2 regions of the Methylobacterium oryzisoli genome follow, and region 1 is predicted to be linked to the other one. Evidence: predicted binding sites of a transcription regulator. Region 1 holds the regulator's gene; the other holds the start of a gene.
What was found. Region 1 encodes HrcA, which represses chaperone genes, less so after heat shock. Its sites were predicted from a motif close to GTTAGCACTCNCNNNNNGNGAGTGCTAAC; they were not measured.
Positions count from the first base shown of each region.

Region 2: groES (co-chaperone GroES) is a predicted target of HrcA. The motif match lies at 5,876-5,904, and genes of this name have one in related genera.

Region 1 is NZ_JBKIBX010000033.1:57,536-70,248, forward strand. It holds gene ACKUB9_RS24920 (lytic murein transglycosylase) at 1-1,215, opposite strand, end outside; gene ACKUB9_RS24925 (DUF3750 domain-containing protein) at 1,236-1,955, opposite strand; gene ACKUB9_RS24930 (dodecin) at 2,210-2,422, shown strand; gene ACKUB9_RS24935 (EAL domain-containing protein) at 2,503-5,379, opposite strand; gene ACKUB9_RS24940 (N-acyl amino acid synthase FeeM domain-containing protein) at 5,683-6,438, shown strand; gene ACKUB9_RS24945 (MFS transporter) at 6,470-7,633, shown strand; gene ACKUB9_RS24950 (tartrate dehydrogenase) at 7,737-8,816, shown strand; gene ACKUB9_RS24955 (DUF1236 domain-containing protein) at 8,926-9,795, shown strand; gene hrcA (heat-inducible transcriptional repressor HrcA) at 9,893-10,996, opposite strand; gene ACKUB9_RS24965 (hypothetical protein) at 11,187-11,495, shown strand; gene rph (ribonuclease PH) at 11,609-12,322, shown strand; gene rdgB (RdgB/HAM1 family non-canonical purine NTP pyrophosphatase) at 12,322-12,713, shown strand, end outside.
Region 2 is NZ_JBKIBX010000069.1:6,627-16,873, forward strand. It holds gene ACKUB9_RS32380 (GAF domain-containing sensor histidine kinase) at 1-1,049, opposite strand, end outside; gene ACKUB9_RS32385 (hypothetical protein) at 1,308-1,508, shown strand; gene ACKUB9_RS32390 (HWE histidine kinase domain-containing protein) at 1,690-2,700, shown strand; gene ACKUB9_RS32395 (CHASE3 domain-containing protein) at 2,703-4,928, opposite strand; gene groES (co-chaperone GroES) at 5,989-6,276, shown strand; gene groL (chaperonin GroEL) at 6,366-8,006, shown strand; gene ACKUB9_RS32410 (hypothetical protein) at 9,406-9,732, shown strand; gene ACKUB9_RS32415 (5-formyltetrahydrofolate cyclo-ligase) at 9,805-10,247, shown strand, end outside.

The sequences.
Region 1 (12,713 bases):
CACCAGCCCCTCGGCGGCCTGGAAGGCGCGGATTGCCGCCCGGGTGCGCGGGCCGACCCGCCCGTCGATGCCGCCGACCGCAAAGCCCCGCGCCGCGAGGCCGGATTGCAGGTCGCGGCGCTCCTCGGCGGTGAGCGGACGGTCGCCACGGGGCCAGTCCTGCGCGAAGGCAGGCTCGCCCCGCAGCCGGTCGGACAGGTGGGCCACCGCCAGCGCGTAGGCGAGCGCCGTGTTGTAGCGCAGGATGGCGTCGAAGTTCGGCAGCAGCAGGAAGGCCGGCCCCCGCGCCCCCGCCGGCAGCACCAGCCGGGCCGGCGTCTGCGCCTCCGCGAAAGCCAGCGGTCCGGCCGGGCGCAGGCCCAGATGCTGCCACTCGGGCAGGGTCCGGGTCGTCACCTCGTCGGCGAGCGCGAGGTCGAAGCCCGGCGGCAGCACGACCTCGTAGCCCCAGCGTTCCCCGGGGCGCCAGCCGACGCTGCGCAGGTAGCTCGCCGTGGAGGCGAGGGCGTCCGGCACCGAGCGCCAGATGTCGCGGGCGCCGTCGCCGTCGAAATCCACCGCGTGGCGCAGCGCCGTCGTGGGCATGAACTGCGTGTGGCCCATCGCCCCCGCCCAGGACCCCGTCATCGCACCCGGCGGCACGCTGCCCTGGGCGAGGAGGCGCAGGGCCGCGATCAGCTCCTCGCGCCACATCGCGACGCGCTCGCCCCCGCCGCAGGCGAGCGTCGCCAGGGAGCGGATCACCGGCCGGACCCGGGCGGGATCGTCGAGCACGGCGCCGTAGCCCGATTCGATGCCCCAGATCGCCACCAGCACGTGCCGGTCGACGCCGTAGCGGGCCTCGATGGCCGCGAGCGGTCCCTCCCACTCCTTGAGCTTGGCTTGACCGGCCGCGACGCGGGAGGGCTTGGTGGCGGTGTCGAGATAGTCCCAGAGCGGCGTCTCGAACTCGGCCTGCCGCCGGGAGGCCGCCAGCACCTCGGGATCGGGCGAGAGGGGGGCGAGTTGCTCCTCGGCGAGCGACCGGGGGATGCCCTGCGCCTCGGCCGCCACGGCGAGGTCCCGGGTGCAGGCGGCGAAGGCGGCCTCGGGCGCGGGAGCCTCCGGCGCAGGCGCTTCCTGTGCTTGGGCGGCGGCCGGCAGCCCGGAGGCGAGCCACAGGGCCGCCCCGGCCAGGGCCGGGCGGAATCGCCCGAAGAAGACCAGTGAGCGCATCGGACCGGCTCCCCGATTCATCAGACGCCGAAGCGGCCGAGCGCGGGCAGCTTCACCCCCGGCCGGCGGATGTCGAGCCCCGCCACGGCGCCCAGGATGTTGACCTCCAGCCCCTCCACCCAGCCGAGGGTGAAGCCGAGATAGCCCCCGAGATTCATCCGCACGCCGGTGCGCGACGGGGTCAGGCCGATCCAGCGGCCGTCATAGGGAAAATCCTTGCCGATCGCGGTGGCCGGCAGGCTCGCGCGCATCTCCGGCACGGCGCTCATCACCGCCGCCACGAAGGTGTTCGAGTTCGGCCCGGGCCACGCCTGGTAGTCGCCCGGCTTGTCGTAGCGGTAGGTGCGGACCGCGTCGCGGATGCGCGGGATCATCCGCTCCGCCTCCGCCCCGTCGGCCGCGAAGACGATCTCCGGCGTGCTGCCGAACCAGCGCCCGTCCGGCACGAAGCGGTCCACCCAGATCGGCAGGCCCCAGGCCGTGTAGTCGAAGCGCTGGTAGGCCGAGGCGCCCGCCTCCTTGACGACGATCCAGCTGTGGGTGGCGACGATGCCGCGCCAGCTCACGGTGCGGGCCGAGAACACGCGCACGATCGCCTCGGGATGGGCGAGGGGGGCCGGCAGGAGCCCGGCGCTCGACCGATCGGCCGAGCGCCAGTCGCCCCGGTCCTGCAGGTAGTAGAGCGCGGCCGAGACCGCGATCGGCGCGAGGAAGACGAGCGCGAACGCGAGAAGGAGGATCCTGAGCAAGGGAAGTCCGGAGACGACGGAAGAGCCACGCTGATGTGGGTGTCACCGCCCCAGCCGGAAAGGGGCGGGCTGCCGCACCGCACCATCCGGCCGGAATCCGGGCAAGGCGTCCGCGCGTGGCGGTGCGAGCGGACGGCTGGTAGCATCCCATCCGGGCCGTCACGGCCGCGCCGTCTCGACCCGATGCATCCCGCGGCGGGCCGATCTCCGGCGGCCGCACGCCCGGACATGACAGGGAGGCCGCGATGGCGGACCACGTCTTCAAGGTGATCGAACTCGTCGGGACCTCGAAGGAGAGCGTTTCCGACGCCATCGACGTCGCGGTCCGGCGCGCGGCGGAGACCATCCGCAACCTGCGCTGGTTCGAGGTGGTCTCGACCCGCGGCGACGTCGCCGACGGCAAGGTGCTGCACTACCAAGTGACGCTGAAGGTCGGCTTCACCCTCGAAGGCTCCTGATCCGCCGGGCTCCGGCGCGGTCGTCCGCGCCGGACCGGCATCGTCGCGGCTGACCCGCCGACCGCGCCCGCGTCGCCGGCTCAGCCGGCGCGGCGGCGCGGTTCGGCCGCGCTCGCCAGCGGCGCCGGGCGCCCGATCAGGTAGCCCTGCGCCTCGTCGCAGCCCTCGCTGCGCAGGATCGCGCGCTGCGCCTCGGTCTCGACGCCCTCGGCCGTGACGCGCATGCCGAGGCTCGCGCCCAGGCCCACGATGGCCCGCACGATCGCGGCCGTCTCCGGGTTGGCGATGTCGGCCACGAAGGAGCGGTCGATCTTGATCTTGTCGAAGGGAAAGCGGCGCAGGTAGCTCAGGCTGGAATAGCCGGTGCCGAAATCGTCGAGCGCGATGCTCACGCCGAGGTCGCGCAGCACCGTCAGGGTGGCGATGAGCGACTCCGCCTCCTGCATCAGCATCGTCTCGGTGATCTCGAGTTCGAGCCGGTTCGGCGGCAGACCCGAGGCGCAGAGCGCGGCCAATACCGTGTGGGCGAAGCCGGGCTGCCGGAACTGCACCGCCGAGACGTTGACGGCGATGTGGGCCTTGTCGCCGAAGGCCAGCGCATCGGCGCAGGCCTGCCGCAGCGCCCAGGCCCCGATCTCCACGATGAGGCGCGTCTCCTCGGCGAGCGGGATGAACTCGCCCGGAGAGACGAGGCCGCGCACCGGGTGGCGCCAGCGCAGCAGCGCCTCGCGCCCCACCACCTGCCCGGTCGCGAGGCCGATGATCGGCTGGTAGTGCAGCACGAACTCGTCGCGGGCGAGGGCGCCGCGCAGATCGAGTTCGAGCCGCTCGCGCGCCTCGACCGCCGCATCCATGGCCGCATCGAAGAACCGGAAGGCGTTCCGCCCCTCCGCCTTGGCGCGGTAGAGCGCGAGATCGGCGCGGCCGAACAGCATCGTGCCGGAGAGGCCGTGCTCGGGCGCCATCGCGATGCCGATGCTCACGCCGATCCGCACGTCGCGGCCGGCCACCGCGAAGGGCTCGCTCAGCTGGGCCAGCACCCGGCGGGCGAGCGCGGCGGCGTCCTGGGCGCTGCGGCTGCCGGATTGCAGGATCGCGAACTCGTCGCCGCCGAGCCGCGCCACCGTGTCCTCGACGCGCAGAAGGCCCTGGAGGCGCCGCGCCACGGCTTCGAGCAGCGTGTCGCCCGCCGGGTGCCCGAGCGTGTCGTTGACCGCCTTGAAGCGGTCGAGGTCGAGGCACAGGACGGCCAGCGAGCCGCCCTGGTGGGCGATGTCGGCGAGGTGCTGGTCCAGCCGCTCGCGAAACAGCGTGCGGTTCGACAGGCCGGTCAGCGGGTCGTGGCGCGCCATGTGGGCGATCTGCGCCTCGGCGACCTTGCGGGCGCTGATGTCGATGTGGGTGCCGACGACGCGGGTGGGCGCCCCGGTGCGGCTGCGCTCCACCACCTTGCCGCGCGAGAGGACCCAGGCGAAGGTCCCGGCCTTGGTCAGCAGGCGGTGCTCGCACTCGTAGATCGGCGTGCGCCCCTCGATGTGGTCGGCGAACAGGCGCAGCGCCCGCTCCCGGTCGTCGGGGTGGATCAGGTCCTCCCAGTCGCGGCCCTGGCCGCCGAGTTCGCCCGGCGCGTAGCCCAGCATGGTGTGCCAGCGCTCCGAGTGCCAGGAGCGGCAGCGCATCAGGTCGCGGTCCCAGAGGCCGTCGCTGCCCGCATCGAGCGCCATGGTGAGGCGCTCCTCGCTGGTGCGCAGGGCCTCCCGAGCGGTGACGATCTCGTCGATGTCGAGCGCCGTGCTCAGCCACTCGACGCCGCCGTCCTCGCGCGCGACCGGGACGCTCACGAGCTTGTGCCAGCGATAGACGCCGTCGCGTCGCCGCAGGCGGCCCTCCGCCGAGGTCGCCGATTGCGTGGCGCGCGCCCGCGTATGGGCACGGTTCAGGCGCCGCGCATCGCCCGGATGGTAGAGCTGGACCCGGTCGGCGAGGCGGACATAGAGGGCCGACCCGAAGAAGTCGCGAAGCCGCGGATTGGCGTAGGTGACCTCGCCGTCCGCATCCTCCAGCCAGACCATTTGCGGGAGGGCGTCGGTGAGCGCGCGCAGGCGGGCCTCGCTCGCCGCGACCCGCTCCTCGGCGCGCTTGCGCTCGGTGATGTCGGTGAGAGTGCGCAGCGCGCCGCCGCCGCTCAGGGCGATGCTGCGGACGTCCAGCACCATGCCGTTCGTGCGCGTCCGCTCCTCGGCCGGGGAGGGGAGAACGGACCCCGCCTCTCCGCCGCGCAGGATCGCCCCGAGGAGCGCGTCCTCGCCCGCCCCGGCGAGCGCGCGCCGCAGCTCGGCGAGGGAGGGCTGGCCGGCCAGGAAGGCCGGATCGAGCCCGAGCAGCTCGCTCGCCCGGCGGTTGGAGACCGCGACGGTGCCGCCCCCATCCACCATGACGAGCCCCTGCTCCATGGTGTCGAGGGTGGTGGTGAGGAGCGCGGTGGTCGCCTGGAGCCGCTCCTCGGTGCGCCGCATCTCCGTGACGTCGAGCACGGTGCCGAAGGTGATGACGGCGGTCCCCGCCGGATCGCGGTCGCAGAGCCCGCGCACGAGGACCGCCCGGATCTCGCCGTCGGGCCGGACGATGCGCGCCGGATACTCGAAGCGCGTACAGGTCTCGATGTGCCGGCGCAGCAGCGAGGTGACCCGCTCGTGGTCGTCGGGATGATAGGCGGCCAGCACGTCCGCCCGCGTGAGCTGGGGTCCTGCCTGCCGGAATCCGAAGATGCGCAGCGCCTCGTCGGAGAAATACCCCTGGCCAGTGGTCTGGTTGAACTGCCAGTGGCCCACATGGGCCATCTCCTCGGCCATCCGCAGGAGCCGGTTGGCCTCGGTCAGGGACGACCACGCACGGCTGACGTCCGGGCCGGGATGCGCGACGACGTCCTCCGCCGCCTGTGCCGATCGAGATTGCACGCGGGCGCTCCAACGACAGTGAACGCCCGTCAAGCTGAATGAACCGTCCTTCGATGAGATTAACGTTCGACCAATCGGACCTTCGTGAGTGGGACCAATCGGACCGGAACACCGTCTCGTGCGGTCATCTGGATTGATAGAGCGGCGCCGGAGCGTCCGATCGGCGACCCCCGCGTGACCTCGCACCGCCCGACCGGCGCCCTCCTCAAACCCTCGTGCTGCGTTAAGCTTAATGAAGGGTTACGCGTGCCGGGATACGGAAACTCGGTTAAGGTTCCCTTACTTCAAAGCAAGGGCATCGTGATGTCGTCGATCAACGCCGCGCGTCAGCAGGGTCTGAACGTCCGTGCGAAGTCTCTCCTGTCGCGCGTGACGTATCGGCGTGCCGTCGATGAAGACGATCGCGACGACATCTTCCGGTTGCGCTACGACGCCTACCTGCGGGAGGGCGCGATCGACGCCTGCGCGGCGGGACGGTTCCACGATCCGGTCGATGATCAGGACAACACCTTCCTGTTCGGGGTCTACGTCGACGACGAGCTCGCCGGGTCGATCCGGCTCAGCGTCACGCTGCCCCGGCAGCACGCCCTGCCGACCACCGCGGTCTTTCCGGAATTCGTCGGGCCGAAGATCGCCGCCGGCGCGGTCGTCGTCGATCCGACGCGCTTCGTGGCGCGCCACGCGATCTCTCGCCACCTGCCGGAGCTGCCCTACCTCACGCTGCGCCTCGCATGGCTGGCGATGGAGCATTTCGACGGTGACTGGATCCTGCTCGCCATCCGGCCGGAGCACCGGGCGTTCTACCGGCGCTACTGGAGCGCTATCGAACTGTGCGAGGCGCGGCCCTACCCGAAGCTCGCCAAGCCGGTGGGGCTGTCGGTGGTGGATTACCGCGCGGTGAGGGAGCAGGTCTTGGAGCGGCACCCCTTCCTCGCCTCGACCCCGGCCGAGCGCGCGGGCCTGTTCGAGCCGGCCATGCCGCTGGTGCCGGAGGCCGGACTGCCGGGCGCGATCTGGCCGATGGAGCTGCGCCCGGCGGGCGCGGGCCTCACCCTCTGATCCGGCGCGCGGCCTTGAGGACGGCACGGCGATGAGGCACCGGCGGTGGCTGATGCTGGCCGTTCTCTTCGCGGCCCGGACGGTCATCGCCTACCAGTTCCAGTCGGTGGCCGCCGCCTCCTTCGCGCTGGTGCAGGACGGCGGCCTCGATTTCGCGGGGCTGGGCCTCCTGATCGGCTGCCACATGCTGCCGGGCATCGTCCTGGCGCTGCCCGGCGGGTTCCTGGCCCACCGGTTCGGGGGCAAGCCGATCGTGCTCGCGGGCCTCGCGCTGATGGCGCTCGGCGGCGTCATGATGGCGAGCCTCTCGACCGGCGCGCTGTTTTCCGGCCGCATCGTCAGCGGCGCGGGCGCGGCGCTCCTCAACGTGGTCCTCACCCGCATGGTGACGGACTGGTTCGTCGGGCGCGAGATGGTGGCCGCCTTCGGCATCTTCGTGGCGAGCTGGCCGCTCGGCATCGCGCTCGCGCTCGTCACGCTGCCGGCGCTCGCCATCGCGTATGGCTGGGCGAGCGTCGCAGCCGCGAGCGCCGTGGCGAGCGTGGCGGCGCTGGTCCTCGTGCAGGCGCTCTACACCGATCCCCCGGCGGCCACGCCCGGCCAGAAACTGCGGACAGCGTCGATCCCGACGCGCGAATACGCGCTCGCGGCGGGCGCGGGGCTGATCTGGGGGCTCTACAACGTCTCGCTCGTCATCTTCGTCTCGGCCGCACCCGACCTCTTCCTGGCCAACGGCTACCGCGTGGAGACCGCCGGCCTCATCACCAGCATCCTCGGCTGGGTGCTGGTGCTGGTCCTGCCGGGCGGGGGCCTGATCGCGCAGCGCGTGGGCCGCCCGACCGCGTTCTCGGTGACGAGCCTCGTGCTGGTCGCGGGCGCCGCCCTCGCGCTGGCCCTCACCAACCAGTCGATCCTGGCGCTGCTCGTCCTCGCGCTGCTCTTCGGCCTGCCGGCGGGGCTGCTGCTCTCGCTGCCGGGCGAACTGCTCTCGGCCGAGGCCCGGTCGAGCGGCATGGGCGTGTTCTATCTCTGCTTCTATCTCACCATGACGGGCCTGCCGGTGGTGGCGGGCATCGTGCGCGAAGCCGCGGATTCGGCCTCGAGCCCGATCCTGTTCGGCGCCGGCACGGCGCTGCTGGCGGCGATCGGCATGATCATGATCGGGCCCTACCGCACCGCCCGGCCGGCGCCCTGATGGAGCGCGCGGACCCCGCCGGCGATTGACCGCCGCCTGCGGATGCGCGACGCGGAGCCGGACACCGCGGCGACGAATGTCGCGAGGACGCAGGGAGGCCAGTATGACGACGAACCAGCGCCGCTACCGCATCGCGGTGATCCCCGGGGACGGGATCGGCAAGGAGACGGTGCCGGAGGGCGTGCGGGTCCTGGAGCAGGCGGCCAAGCGCCACGGATTCACCCTGGAGCAGGACTGGTTCGACTTCGCCTCCTACGACTACTACGCCAAGCACGGCCGCATGATGCCGGAGGACTGGAAGGCGCAGATCGGCAGCCACGACGCCATCTTCTTCGGCGCGGTCGGCTGGCCGGACAAGATTCCGGACCACGTCTCGCTCTGGGGCTCGCTCATCCTTTTTCGGCGCGAGTTCGACCAGTACATCAACCTGCGCCCGGTGCGGCTGATGCCGGGCGTGCCGAGCCCGCTGGCCAACCGCCAGCCCGGCGACATCGACTTCTGGGTGGTCCGCGAAAATACCGAAGGCGAGTACTCGAACGCGGGCGGGCGGATGTTCGCCGGCACCGAGCGCGAATTCGCCGTGCAGGAATCGATCTTCACCCGGCACGGCACCGACCGGGTGCTGCGCTTCGCCTTCGAGCTGGCGCAGAGCCGGCCCAAGAAGCACCTGACCTCGGCCACGAAGTCGAACGGCATCTCGATCACCATGCCGTACTGGGACGAGCGGGTGCGCGCGATGGCCGAGCACTACCCCGAGGTACGGTGGGACCAGTACCACATCGATATCCTCACCGCCCATTTCGTGCTGAACCCGGACCGCTTCGACGTGGTGGTCGCCTCTAACCTGTTCGGCGACATCCTGTCGGATCTCGGCCCTGCCTGCACCGGCACGATCGGCATCGCGCCGTCGGGCAACATCAACCCGGACCGGCTGTTTCCCTCGGTGTTCGAGCCGGTGCACGGCTCGGCCCCCGACATCGCGGGCCAAGGCATCGCCAATCCGATCGGCCAGATCTGGTCGGGCGCGATGATGCTGGAGCATCTCGGCGAGCGCGAAGCGGCGGCCGAGATCGTCGCCGGCATCGAGCGGGTGCTCTCCGAGCGGACGCTGCGCACCCGCGATCTCGGCGGCAACGCCGACACCGCCGCCTGCGGGCAGGCCGTGGCGGAGGCGCTCGGCTGAGCCGTCGCTCCTCGTCGGTCGCGGAACCAAAAACTCCGCGACGCCGTTGCGGGCTCACTTCGGCGGGTCCCGCACGAATGGCCTGCCCGGTCCTGACGAGGAGACACAGATGAGCAAGCTCGTTCGAGGAACCTTGACCGCGGCTGTTCTGGCGCTCGGCGCCGCGACCGCGCTCGCCCAGGGTGGCGGCGCCGGCGGTGCGGGCGGCGGCGGTGCCGGGGGCGGCGGAGGCGGCGCCGGCGTCGGTGGCGGAGCCGGGGGTGGCGCAGGCGGCGGCGCGGGCGGCGGCCTCGGGGCCGGTGGAGGCGGCGGCGCTGGCGGAGCCGGTGGCGCCGGGATGGGGCAGGGCGGTGGCGCCGGCGGCGGGCGCGGAGCGGCCGGCGGTCCGGGCGGGGCCGGCGGCACGACGGCGGGCGGCGAGCGCGGCACCGCGCAGCAGCCCGGCGGCCAGCCGGGTGGCCAGCCAGGCGGCAACGCCGGCCGGGCCGGCGAGGGCACCGGCCGCGGCACCGCCGAGCAGGGCGGCCCGCGCGGCGGGACCGAGCGAGCGGGCGGCGCCGGGGAGCGCGGCGACCGCGCGGCCGAGCGGCCCGGCGAGCGGGGTGATCGGCCCGGTGAGCGGGGCGACCGCGCCGCCGACCGGGGCGAGCGGGGAGACCGCGACGGCGTGCGCGGCGACCGGGGCGAGCGGACGGGGGCGATCGGCGAGGCCCGCGGCGCGGCCTCGCGGCTCGACACGCGCCAGCGCACCGAGTTCCGCCAGACGATCGTGAACGCGGGCGTGCGCCCGGTGCGCGGCGTCAATTTCTCGCTGTCGGTCGGCACGGCGGTGCCGCGCTCGGTGACGCTGCACACCCTGCCGCCGACGATCGTCTCGCTGGTGCCGGCCTATCGCGGCTTCCGCTACGTGCTGGTCGAGGACGACATCGTCATCATCGATCCCGACACCTTCGAGATCGTGGACGTGATCCGGTCGTGAGCCCGCGGCGGCCTTCGCCGGGCCGGTGACCGCTCCGGCGCGGGCTGCCCCCACCAAGACCTCGGCCGGTCCGGCTCCCGGGCCGGCCGATCGCGTTTCAGCCCCGCCCGCTCTCCAGCATCCGCGACACGACGCGGGCGGTGAAGTCGACCATCGGCACGATGCGGGCGTAGTTGAGCCGGGTCGGGCCGATCACCCCGACCACGCCGACGATCTTTTGGCGTCCGTCCCGGAAGGGGGCGGCGATCATCGACGAGCCGGAGAGCGAAAACAGCTTGTTTTCCGAGCCGATGAAGATGCGCACGCCCTCGCCGCCCTCGGCGCGCACCAAGAGGTCGATGACGTCCTTCTGACTCTCGAGGTCACTGAACAGCAGGCGGATCCGCTCTAGGTCCTCGGCCGCGCGCAGATCCTCCAGCAGGTTGGCCTGACCGCGCACGATCAGCTGGCGCTCGTCGCTCGGCCCCACCGCCCGGGCCAGCCCCGCCTCCACCAGCCGCTCGGTGAGCGCGTCGAGCTCGCGCTTCATCGCCTCGCGGCCCGCCTCGATCTCCGCCCGCACCTCGCCGAGCGTGCGGCCGCGGATGCGGGCGTTGAGGAAGTTCGAGGCCTCCTGCAGCGCCCCCGCGGGCAGGCCCGGCGGCAGGTCGAGGAGCCGGTTCTCCACCGAGCCGTCGTCGGAGACCAGCACCACCAGGGCGCGGCCGGGATCGAGGCGGACGAACTCGACGTGGCGCAGGTTGGCGTTCTGCTTCGTGGTCATCACAACGCCCGCGCCGCGCGAGATGCCCGAGAGCAAAACGGACGCCTCGGTGAGCGCGCTCTCGAAGGTGTGGCGAGAGGCGGCGGCCCGCATCTGGGCCTCGATGCGCCCCTGCTCCTCCTGGCCGACATCGCCGAGTTCGAGCAGGGCATCGACGAAGAAGCGCAGGCCCGTCTCGGTGGGCAGGCGGCCGGCGCTGGTGTGGGGCGCGTAGATCAGCCCCGCATGCTCCAGATCCGCCATCACGTTGCGCACCGAGGCCGGCGAGAGCGCGATCGGCAGGATGCGGGCGAGATTGCGCGAGCCCACCGGCTCGCCGGTCGCGAGGTAGCTCTCGACGATCTGACGGAAGATCTCGCGCGAGCGGTCGTTCAACTCGGCGAGGCTGCGGGCATGGCCGGAGCCGGCGGGCAGGGGAGGGAGGTCGCGCGTGTTCATCAACCGATGGGACTGACAGGACAATCAATGTGAGACGGTCGCGCGGCGTGTGCAAGCGCACAGCGCCGCGCCGCGTCGCCGCTGCGGCGGTGATCGCGCTCAGCCGCGTCAGACTCCGTTCATCCGCGCGCGCCCATCCTGCCTCTCATGAGCTTCCGGGCTCACCCGCGTCCACACCTCGGAGTACGCCATGTCGAACACCACTGCATTCGTGACACGCGCGCGCCGGCTCCTCGCCGTCGCGGCCCTCCTGGCGGCCGGCCTCGTCTTCGGGGCTCCCGGCAGCGCGACGGCCGCACCCTTCGCGCCCGCACCGGCGGTCGCCGAGGCCGCAGGCTCGCCCCTGATCCAGGTCCAAGGCCGCCACCACCATCACGGCTGGGGCCACCGTCACCACCACCATCGCCACTGGCATCACCGCCGGCATCACGGCCACTGGCATCACCGTCATCATCACCGCCACTGGCACCACCGGCATCACCGCCACTACCGCTACTGAGCGGGAGCCTGCCGGCCCGGACGCCCCGCGCGTCCGGGCTTTTGGCGCACCGCTTGCTGCTGAGGGCGCCAGCGCCTAAGAGCGCGGGCCCGTGCTGGTTTCAGGAGAGCCCGATGCGTCCGTCCAAGCGTGCGCCCGACGACATGCGCAAGGTCACGCTGGAGCGCGGCGTGGCGCGCTACGCCGAGGGCTCCTGCCTCGTCACCTTCGGGGAGACGCGGGTGCTCTGCACCGCCTCGCTGGAGGAGCGCGGTCCGCCCTGGCTGCGGGGCTCCGGCAAGGGCTGGGTCACGGCCGAGTACGCCATGCTCCCGCGCGCCACCCACGAGCGCAACCGGCGCGAGGTGAACGCGGGCAAGCCGTCGGGCCGCACGCAGGAGATCCAGCGGCTGATCGGCCGCTCGCTGCGCGCGGTGGTCAACCTGCCGGCGATCGGCGAGCGCCAGATCGTGATCGACTGCGACGTGCTGCAGGCCGATGGCGGCACCCGCACCGCCTCCATCACCGGCGCCTGGGTGGCGCTGCACGAGTGTTTCACCTGGATGCGCGGGCGCTCGATCATCTCGGTCGATCCGATGCGCGACCATGTTGCGGCGGTCTCCTGCGGCATCCACAAGGGCACGCCGATCCTCGACCTCGACTACGACGAGGATTCGGCCGCAGACACCGACGCCAACTTCGTCATCACGGGATCGGGCGGCATCGTCGAAGTGCAGGGCACCGCCGAGGCCGCGCCGTTCTCGGAGGAGGAGTTCCTGGGCCTGCTGCGCCTCGCCAAGGGCGGCGTGGCGCAGCTCGTCGCGCTGCAGAAGCAGGCGGTGGGCTGATGGGCCGGATCCTCTCCGGCCGGGTCGTCATCGCGACCCACAACAGCGGCAAGCTCACGGAGATGCGCGACCTGCTCGCGCCCTTCGGCGTCGAGGCGGTCTCGGCGGGCGAACTCAAGCTGCCCGAGCCGGAGGAGACCGGCACGATGTTCGCCGAGAACGCGGCGATCAAGGCGCGCAGCGCCGCCTCGATCACCGGCCTTCCCGCCTTCGCGGATGATTCCGGCCTCTGCGTCGACGCGCTCGACGGCGCGCCGGGCCTCTTCTCGGCGCGCTGGTCCGGCGGCTCGAAGGACTTTTCCGGCGCGATGGCGCGCATCGAGCGCGAACTGGCGGCGCGTGGGGCCACCGACCGCCGGGCGCACTTCGTCTCCGCGCTGGTCCTGGCGTG
Region 2 (10,247 bases), on a different contig from region 1:
GGCATCGCCTCGGGCGGGATCGGCATGCCACCGTTCGTGACCGCGAGTTCGACGCCGCCGTCCACCATGACCCCGCGCACCCGGATCGGTGCATCCTCGCCGCCGTGGGTCACCGCGTTGGCCACGAGGTTGGACAGCAACTGACCGATCCGGACCGGGTCGCACCGGCAGGCGCCGATGCCGTCGAGCTCGGCCTCGATGCGGCGGTCGGGATGGCTGCCCCGGATCTCGTCGACAACCTGGCGGAGCATCGGGGCAAGCGGCACCGTGTCGGTCTTTTCCACGGCGATGCCGCCGCCCAAGCGCCCACGCGCGAAGTCGAGCACGTCGTCGATCAGCCCGGCCATCCGACTGACGCTCTTGCCCACCAGCTCCAGGATGCCGCGGCCGCGCTCCGACAGGACCTCGCGCGCCAAGAGCTTCGTCCCGGCATCAATGGATGCGAGCGGGTTGCGCAGGTCATGGCCGAGGACGGCGATGAACTGCTCGCGGAGCTCGGAGGTCGCCCGCTCGTCGTCGAGGGTTTCGGTGCGGCTCGCGAGGTCCGCGCGACTGACGGCCAAGTCGGCTCGGCTTGCGGCGAGATCGCTCGCGCCCGCGGCCAGCTGTCGGTGCGCGTCGACGTGGAAGGCGATGAGGTCGGCGAACATCTTGAACATGCCGACCAACCAGGGGGAGGACAGGTCGCGCGGCGTCCGGTCGAGGGCGCACAACGTGCCGAAGACGTCGCCCCCCGGCAGCACGATGGGCGTCGAGACGTAGCTGCGAAAGCCGTACATCGCCGGGGTGGGATGGCGGCAAAAGATGGAATCGTTCTCGACGTCGGAGATCACGACGGGTTCGAGGGCGTCGCGGACCTCGTTGCAGATGGTCGTCTCGACGTTGAGCTCGCGGCCGGGAGCGAGCCCGAAGCCGATCTCGTCCCGGACGCCGCAGGCGATCCAACGGTCCTCGGTAACCCGGGCGACGGCCGCGAAGCCCATGCCCGTTGTCCTGCAGACCACCTCCAGGATGGTCGGGATGGCCGCGATGCGAGCGACCAGGTCCACCGCATTCGCTCGTTCGTTCGACACCACCAAGTCCGTTCCGCAGCCCCGTCGATTGCGCGCCATCCTAGCTTCAGCGCCGGGGGCATCCTAGCGGCAAGGTCCCGTTACGGTGAAGGACCGCCCTCGACGCCGGCGGGCGAAGGCTCTCAAGCACTCCGGTCCCGATCCGAGACCAAGCGAAGGCGCGGGGTGCCGAGGCCCGCCATCGCCGCGGCGACCTTGCGTTCGAGCTCGCCGTCCCGGAACGGCTTCAGCACGATGCCCTCGACCCCGACGGATCCGGCCTGCGTCAGGGCGGCGGTGTCGGCGTACCCGGGCCTGCCGGTGGTGCTGGCCAGCGGCTACAGCGCGGTGCTCGCCGAGGAAGGCTCGCGCGGGTTCGAGTTGCTGCAGAAGCCGTACTCGGTCGAGGCGATCTCGCGGGTCCTACGCAAGGTCATCCGCCAAAGAGCGACTTGACGGGTCCCCGGGTTTCGACGCGTCCCTGTGCCCCGCATCCTCGCCCGACAGGTCCTGGCCGCCGTTCCCGCTCCACGGGGCGAAGGGTCGCGCGAGCTGGCTACGCAGGACCGCAACCCGTAGGGCTATCCCAGGTTTATCCGCAGTCCGGCGGGCTGGATGCCGGTATGAGGATCTGACCTTGCACGTTCGGGACGACGCGAAGCCGCTGAGGCCGGATCTGGAAGTTCTCCTGGCCGCGGTCGAGGCGTCGGGCGAAGCCATCCTGATCACCTCCGCCGAGCTGGACGAGCCGGGCCCGTGCATCGAGTACGTCAACCCCGCCTTCACCCGCATGACCGGCTACGAGGCGCAAGAGGTCGTCGGCCGTTCGCCGCGCATGCTCCAGGGCCCCAAGACGGACCGCGCGGTGCTGGACGCGTTGCGCGCTTCCCTGGCGGCCGGCGAGCCCGCCCAGGGCGAGGCAGTGAACTACCGCAAGGACGGCTCGACCTACGTCGTCGAGTGGCTGATCACCCCGGTGCGCGAAGCGGATGGGCGCATCACCCGCTGGATCTCGGCGCAACGCGACACCACCGAGCGGCGAGCCTACGAGGACCGGCAGGCGCTCATGGTGCGTGAGTTGCACCACCGGGTGAAGAACACGCTCGCCACCGTGCAGGCCGTGCTGAACGCCACTATGCGCTCGTCCCTCTCGACGGCCGAGTTCACCCAGGCCCTGTCGGGTCGGATCGCGTCGCTGGCCCGCACGCACGCGCTGATCACCGAGGACCTTGCCCAGGCCGCCTCGTTCGACGGGCTGCTGCAGGCCGAGCTCGATCCCTACGACGAGCGCGGGCGCCTCGCGCTCGAAGGCCCCCGGGTCGTGCTGCCATCGGAGCTCGCCGTACCGGTCGGCATGGCGCTCCATGAGCTGACCACCAACGCCCTACGGCACGGCTCGCTCGCCGACCCGAACGGCCGGCTCCAGGTGACCTGGTGGGTCGAGGATGGGCCCTGTGGCCGCGCCCTGCGCTGGGACTGGGCCGAGCATGACGGGCCTCCCGCCGGGCACCCCACCCGCGAGGGCTTCGGCCACCGCCTCCTCAACAAGGTGCTGGCCGCTCAGACGGGTGCCGAGGTCGATGTCGCGTTCGCGCCAGACGGGCTGAGGGTCTCCGTGCGCATGCCGCTGCCCGGCCCCGCCGCCTGAGGCTACCTATCCCGTTTGGGCCACAGGGCGACGACGTTGCCGACCTCAGCCACCGGAACGGATGCCGTCCCGAGCACCTCGGCGACCTTGCGGGCGAGTTGCTCGCGTTTGAACGGCTTGCCGACCAAGTGCACGCCGTCGTCGAGTCGGCCATGGTGCACGATGGAATTCTCGGTGTAGCCCGACATGAACACCACCCGCACCTCGGGGCGGATGGCCTGGACGCGCTCGGCGAGTTCGCGCCCGCGCACACGACCCGGCAGCACCACGTCGGTGAGCAGCAGGTCGATGGCGGAGGCGTTCGCACCGAACATCCGCAAGCCCTCCTCGCCGTCGGCCGCCTCAAGCACCCGGTAACCGAGGTCGGCGAGGATTGCACAGGCGATCTCGCGCACCGCCGCCTCGTCCTCCACCACCAGCACCGTCGCGGAGCCGCGTGGCAGCTCTATCGGCTCTACCCTACGCTGGGGCGCCGCCGCGGCGCGCACCGCACGCGGCAGGTAAATCTTAACGGTCGTGCCCTCGCCGGGCTCGGAGTAGATCTTCACGTGCCCGCCCGACTGCTTGACGAAGCCGAAGACCATGGCGAGGCCGAGGCCTGTTCCCTTGCCGTCGGGCTTGGTCGTGAAGAACGGCTCGAAGACGCGCGCCAGCACCTCCGGCGCCATGCCGTGGCCTGTGTCGGAGACCGCCACCATGGCGTAATCGCCGGGCAAGACCTCGGCGTGGTGCCGGGCGTATTCGAGGTCGAGCACCTTGTTGCCGAGCTCGATCGTAAGCCGCCCCCCGCCCGGCATCGCGTCGCGGGCGTTCAGCGCGAGGTTCAGCACCGCGCTCTCCAGCTGCGCCGGGTCGGCCATGGCAGGCCAGAGCCCGGCGGTCTCGACGTAGCGGACCTCGATGTGCTCGCCGAGGGTGCGGCGGAGCAACGGGACCAAGTCCGGTATGGTCGCGGCGAGGTCGATGGCGGCGGGCGCGAGCGGCTGCTTGCGGGCGAAGGCGAGAAGCTGCCCGGTGAGCGTCGCGCCGCGCTGGGCCGCCCATGCGGCCCGCTCGATGCGCTGCTGCAGCTTGACGTCGTCGGTCAGCTTGGCGCGGACGAACTCCAGATTGCCGAGGATGACCTGCAGCAGGTTGTTGAAGTCGTGCGCAATGCCGCCGGTCAACTGCCCGATGGCCTGCATCTTCTGGGCTTCCCGCAGGACGCCCTCGGCCTGGGCGCGTTTGGTCATGTCCGAGATGGTCAGAACGAAACCGCCGTCTGGCATCGGCGTGCGGCGGATCTCCAAGTGGTGCCCGTCGCCGCCCTGGCGCTCGTATGTGATGGCCTCGCGAGGGTTCTGGCTGCCGTGGCGGATCTGGTCCTCGGTCTCCAGCGCGGGCCGGCCCGGTTCGGCGGTGTGCTCGACGAAAGCGCCGTAGGTGGCTCCCGGCTGCATCATGGCCCTGGGCAGGTCGAGCAGCACCTGGAAGCACTCGTTCCAGCTCGCGAGCTTGCGGTCGGGCCCGAACACCGCCACGCCCTGGCTGAGGCTGTCGAGGGTGGTGCGTAGGCGCAGGGCAAGGTCGCGCTGCTCCTCCTCGGTCCTGTAGGAGCGAGACCATGCCTGGTTCAGGAGACGGGCAGCCCAGAGCAGGGTCAGGACAGCGAGAAGCGAGCCACCGACCACCATCCAGCGCACCCACCTCGCGCGGGCGTCGTTCTGGGCGAGGCGCTCGTCGAGCAGGCGCTGCTCGTCGGCCAGGATCGACGCGACCACGGCCTCGGCCTCGCGCATGTCGTTGCGGCCCGCGTCGGTATTGACGATGCGCAGCGCGGCCTCCAGCCCGCCGTCGCGGCGCGCCGGCACGGTCTGGGCGAGTTCCTCAAGCTTGTGCGAGACGACGGGTGCCAGCGACCGGATACGGTCCTGCTGGGCGGCGTTGTCGGCGGTGAGCGTCTGCAACTCGCCCTGGAGCACGCCGATCCGGTCGCGCGCCTCGTTGTAGGGCCCGAGATAGTCGTCGCGCCCCGTCAGCAGGTACCCTCGCTGGCCGCGCTCGGCGTCGCGCAGGGCGATGGCGAGGTCCTTGGTCGTGCCGAGCACACGGTAGCTGTGCTGGGACCACTCGCGAGCGACGCGGGCGGCGTTCAGCCGCTCCCAGGTCACCGCGCCGACGAGCGCCAGGATGACTACCAGCACACCGAAGACCAGGAGGTTGGCGCGCGTGACGAGGTAGCGGGTCATCGTGATGAAGCTCGCGGAGGTCGCGCCAGCGGTCGCGGCCCGAATACGTTGTCAGGCGATTGCGGGATTAGTGAGGCCTTCCGCGTTCGATAGGTCGTCAACGCGGTCCCGCACCGTCCTGATGAGCGTGCGGGTGACGGCCTGGGTCAGCTCCGCCGACCTCTGTAGCCGCTACACTCCAGGGCAATCCCGGAAGAAGTCCGTGATGCCTTTAGCTTGCTGCGTTCCGGCACTACGAGACGCCCGCCCTCGGCATCCAGCTATCAATGTGGATTTCTGAACCGCCTTCGGGGATTCGGTCGGGCCCGTCACGACCGCGCGCAGGGTAGCCCCGGCATCGACGACGAACCTGATCCGTCCGCGGCCGGCGATCGCCGGCTGACATTCGTTTGATGTCACACAACGTCAGGGTGTTGTGGCCGCCGGGACTTGCCACTCCATGCCAATGGCAGCTTTCGGATGCTAAGCGGCCATTCCGAGGGCTCTGTTTGAAAGGCCGCTTATGGCGCAGAGCCGAACAGGCGGATCGCGAACTCCTGACCCTGAGCAGCTCATCGTGACGAGTGTGAGGAGTGTCTGGTTCCGAGCGTGTTCCAGACCAGTGATGCCTCATGGGACCTGCGCGCGACGCGTCTCGATCGATGAAGCCGCCGCGACTTCGTCCGCTTGACGAGTGGCTTGCGACCTGTCTGAGTTCGCTGGAACTCCTAGACCGCGCCAGTTCGGATCGGACGGAGGGGTGAGATCCGGACGCGCAGGCCGCGTCGGTCTGTCCGATTCTCACCCCTGCCATACCCCGACCCGAGCCGACCTGCCACCACTTGGCGTGACCACGCCCTCTGCCCGACCCTGGCTCGAGCCCGCTTGCCCCTGGCTCGCGCGACAACGCGAGCAGTGTCACTGCAGACGTGCAGCTCAGCAGTGATATGCGGAGCCGACCGATGATCGTTAGCACTCAGTGATGCGGAGTGCTAAGACGCTTCGCAGGGAGGCGGAGACCTCTCTCGAGTGGCAGCCCTGGCAAGCCGCTCACCTCATCAGGCAGGAAACCGGAGGCCCTATGAAGTTTCGTCCGTTGCACGACCGCGTGGTCGTCCGCCGCATCGAGGCGGAGGAGAAGACTAAGGGCGGCATCATCATTCCCGATACCGCCAAGGAGAAGCCCCAGGAAGGCGAGATCGTCGCCGTGGGCCCGGGCGCTCGCGACGAGGCCGGCGAGCTCGTGCCCCTCGACGTCAAGGCCGGCGACCGGGTGCTGTTCGGCAAGTGGTCGGGCACCGAGGTCCGCCTCGACGGCCAGGACCTCCTGATCATGAAGGAATCCGACATCATGGGCGTCCTCACCTGAGACGGCCCCACGGACTCATGAGTTCCGCCCTTCGAGGCTGCCCATCCGGGGCGCCTTAGGGTTGCAATCCGACACCAAGGATCTGACCTATGGCTGCCAAGGACGTTCGTTTCTCTTCTGACGCACGCGAGAAGATGCTGCGCGGCGTCGACATCCTCGCCAACGCCGTGAAGGTCACGCTCGGCCCGAAGGGCCGCAACGTGGTGCTCGAGAAGAGCTTCGGCGCGCCCCGCATCACCAAGGACGGCGTCACCGTCGCCAAGGAGATCGAGCTTTCCGACCGCTTCGAGAACATGGGCGCCCAGATGGTGCGCGAAGTGGCTTCGAAGACCAGCGATATGGCGGGCGACGGCACCACCACCGCCACCGTGCTGGCCCAGGCCATCGTCAAGGAAGGCGCCAAGTACGTCGCCGCCGGCATGAACCCGATGGACCTGAAGCGCGGCATCGACCTCGCCACTGCCGCCGCCGTGAAGGACATTACCGGCCGCGCCAGGAAGGTTGCCTCGTCTGAGGGGATCGCCCAGGTCGGCACCATCTCGGCCAACGGCGACAAGGATATCGGCCAGATGATCGCACAGGCGATGCAGAAGGTCGGCAACGAGGGCGTGATCACGGCCGAAGAAGCAAAGACAGCCGAGACCGAGCTCGACGTCGTCGAGGGCATGCAGTTCGACCGCGGCTACCTCTCCCCGTACTTCATCACGAACGCGGAGAAAATGATCGCCGATCTCGAGGATCCCTACATCCTGATTCACGAGAAGAAATTGTCGTCTCTTCAGTCACTCTTGCCGATCCTGGAGGCGGTGGTTCAGACCGGCAAGCCGCTGCTGATCGTCGCCGAGGACATCGAGGGCGAGGCGCTGGCGACCCTGGTGGTGAACAAGCTGCGCGGCGGCCTGAAGGTCGCGGCCGTGAAGGCGCCGGGCTTCGGTGACCGCCGCAAGGCCATGCTGGAGGACATCGCGATCCTGACCGCCGGTCAGATGATCGCCGAGGACCTCGGCATCAAGCTCGAGAACGTGACCCTCCCGATGCTCGGCCGCGCCAAGCGGGTGCGCATCGAGAAGGAGAACACCACGATCATCGACGGCGCCGGCGACAAGGCCGACATCGAGGGCCGCGTCCAGCAGATCAAGGCGCAGATCGAGGAGACCACCTCGGACTACGACCGCGAGAAGCTGCAGGAGCGCCTGGCCAAGCTCGCGGGTGGAGTTGCAATCATCCGTGTCGGCGGCTCGACGGAGATCGAGGTCAAGGAGAAGAAGGACCGTGTAGAGGACGCCCTGCACGCCACCCGCGCGGCGGTGGAAGAGGGCATCGTTCCGGGCGGCGGCACCGCGCTGCTGCGGGCCCAGGCGGCCGTGGCCGCGCTCAAGAGCGACAATCCGGATGTTCAGGCCGGCATCAAGATCGTGCTCAAGGCCCTGGAAGCGCCGATCCGGCAGATCGCCGAGAACGCGGGCGTCGAGGGCTCGATCGTGGTCGGCCAGATCTCCAGCAACACGGGCTCCGAGACCTACGGCTTCAACGCCCAAACCGAGGAGTACGTGGACATGCTTGAGGCCGGCGTCGTCGATCCGGCCAAGGTGGTGCGTACGGCCCTGCAAGGGGCAGCCTCGGTCGCCGGCCTGCTCGTCACCACGGAGGCGATGGTGGCGGATGCGCCGAAGAAGGAGAGCCCCGCTCCCGCAATGCCGGGCGGCGGCATGGGCGGCATGGACTTCTGAGTTCGGCCACCTTGAAACCAGGCGGGCGGGCCGCTGCGAGGCGGCCTGCCAATCTCCGAACCCGAGCCCGGTTTCCTCCCATTCCCCACCTGCTTCGTTGGGGCGTGTGGGCGAGACCAGCCAGAGCCACAGGTCACGCTCGCCGACCTCGATGAGACTGACGAAGCCACGATCCCATCAAGCCGTCCACGAACGACCGACATGGCGGACAGGCCCGATGATCCGCCCCGCTCCGCCAGGATGATTATTCCGAGCAATCTCGCCACGCGGGCGCTGCTCGGGTGTGCCCGCAGGTCGCTCCTTCAACTCCATGGACGAGCGAAGTCGGCTGAGCAGCACTGATCTTTACAGGCACCCTCGCTGGCAGGCTTCACCTCCCGCAAGGGGTCTTGGAGTCCGACATCGGAGCTTGGCGGCAGGCGGAGCGAAACGGGAGCTACGGCCCCCGACATTGCGATGAACATCAGCGTGAGGACCGGCGCGCTCAGGATGGACCCATTGGCTGACTACGCCAGCGGCGTCGGTCTTGTCCGCGCCTGACGATGGCCGGGACCCGATTGCCGGGTGGTCGCTCCGTCCTCAATCAGCCACGTGGCCGTAGAGTTGGACAGCTGCCCACCTATGGGCGCAGAGTGGTGCCTCCCCCGCCGCGCTAGTCGGGAGCCATCAGGTTCGTTGCCGTACGCGCGAGGTGGGTGCTTGGCCTGTTTCCGATTGGCCGATTTCAAGGCAGCGCTGACGGGCTTGTCACGTTGGACAAGTATAGGCCGTTTTGGGCCCCAAAACGGCGGCAAAGTGGTCGGCTAAGCCATTGAAATCGCACGAACTGCGGCGGCTCGGCCCTTCAGTAGAGGCAAGTAACCAAGCCCAACGTGACAAGCCCTGGGAGAGCTCTCACCAGCGGGCGCGACGACGAGAGTGCAAGCAGCAGGGTATTGCGTCGTTCAGCTCAGCACCTCCTCTTACAGGCCCCCATCCAGAAATAATTCTATGTTCAACGTACCGAACTGTCGCGCCAGGCGCCCGGATGAAGGCACACCAGAGTTCGCCAGCAGTATCAGCATTCGCCAGAATTCGCCATGTCTAGCCGCTCTGTTCAGGCAATGAAATGGATAGCCTTTAACAAGGTCATCAAGTCTGCTTGTAAACTTATTTGGCGGGTGAAATGCCAGCGGTAAGCGTACGGCGCAATGCACCGGTTGATTTGACCGCATTCGACTGGTGGAATATTTTCTCAGCAATGTCACCCATTTTGGGTGTACATCATCCGGCCGAATGCTAATATGCACTCGCCGATCATGAGTTCGATGTAGGCTCTGAAGTGCAATGCTATGCTTCTGGTGATGCTGAGCTTGAGGCGAGCTGAAGGCTTCCGCCCAGCATGGCGAGGTAAACACCCATGAGCACGCATCTGGGTCGTTCTGCCGAGGAGTGGGCGAGGATCATCGCGGAGGCTTATGGAGCAGGGACACGCCCCCCTCTCACGCCGCGATTGCTGGAAGAGATGCGCATCATCCTCGCCGAGGCGCTCAGAGAAGCGGAGGCGGCCAGCAGTGCCGATGCCGAATGGTGTGAGCGCGTGAACTTGGTTCTGGATCGCAGCGAGATGTCCCTTCACGCCGCCGTTGGGCCTCGTTTGGCTGGCCTTGATGGAGCTGCCGGATCTGTTGTCATGGTGCACCGTTCTGAAGCCGGACGTCCACTACGGCCTTTCGGCGGGCAGTAGCCGATATCGTGGAGCATCGGCACCCTGGTCGACGTCGCAACGGATCAGCAGAGTACGGGCAGGAGTGGGTTGATGAGTGACACTCCCAGCAAATCGGGTGCCGGCTCCGGTCAGCCGAGCGCCGACGCGGACTGGCCGACAGTCCGTGATTGGCGCAAAACGATGCGAGCGAAGCTGGTCGAGCAGCGCATTGGCATTTCCGCTGAAGATCGCGCAGCACGGAGTAGCAGGATCAGTGGCGTGCTCGGAGCTAATCTGGAGCCATATAGCAGCAAGCTGATTGGCTTCTATTGGCCCTTCCGAGGCGAGTATGATCCACGAAGCGTCCTCTTGTCCATGCAGGAGAACGGCGCGCGACTTGCGCTTCCGGTGATCGTCGAGCGCGGGCAGCCACTCGTCTTTCGCGAGTGGTCACCGGGCAGCTTGATGAAGCAAGGAGTCTGGAACATTCCGATGCCGGAATCTGGCAAGCCAGTGTCTCCCGACGTACTGGTTGTGCCATTAGTCGGGTTTGA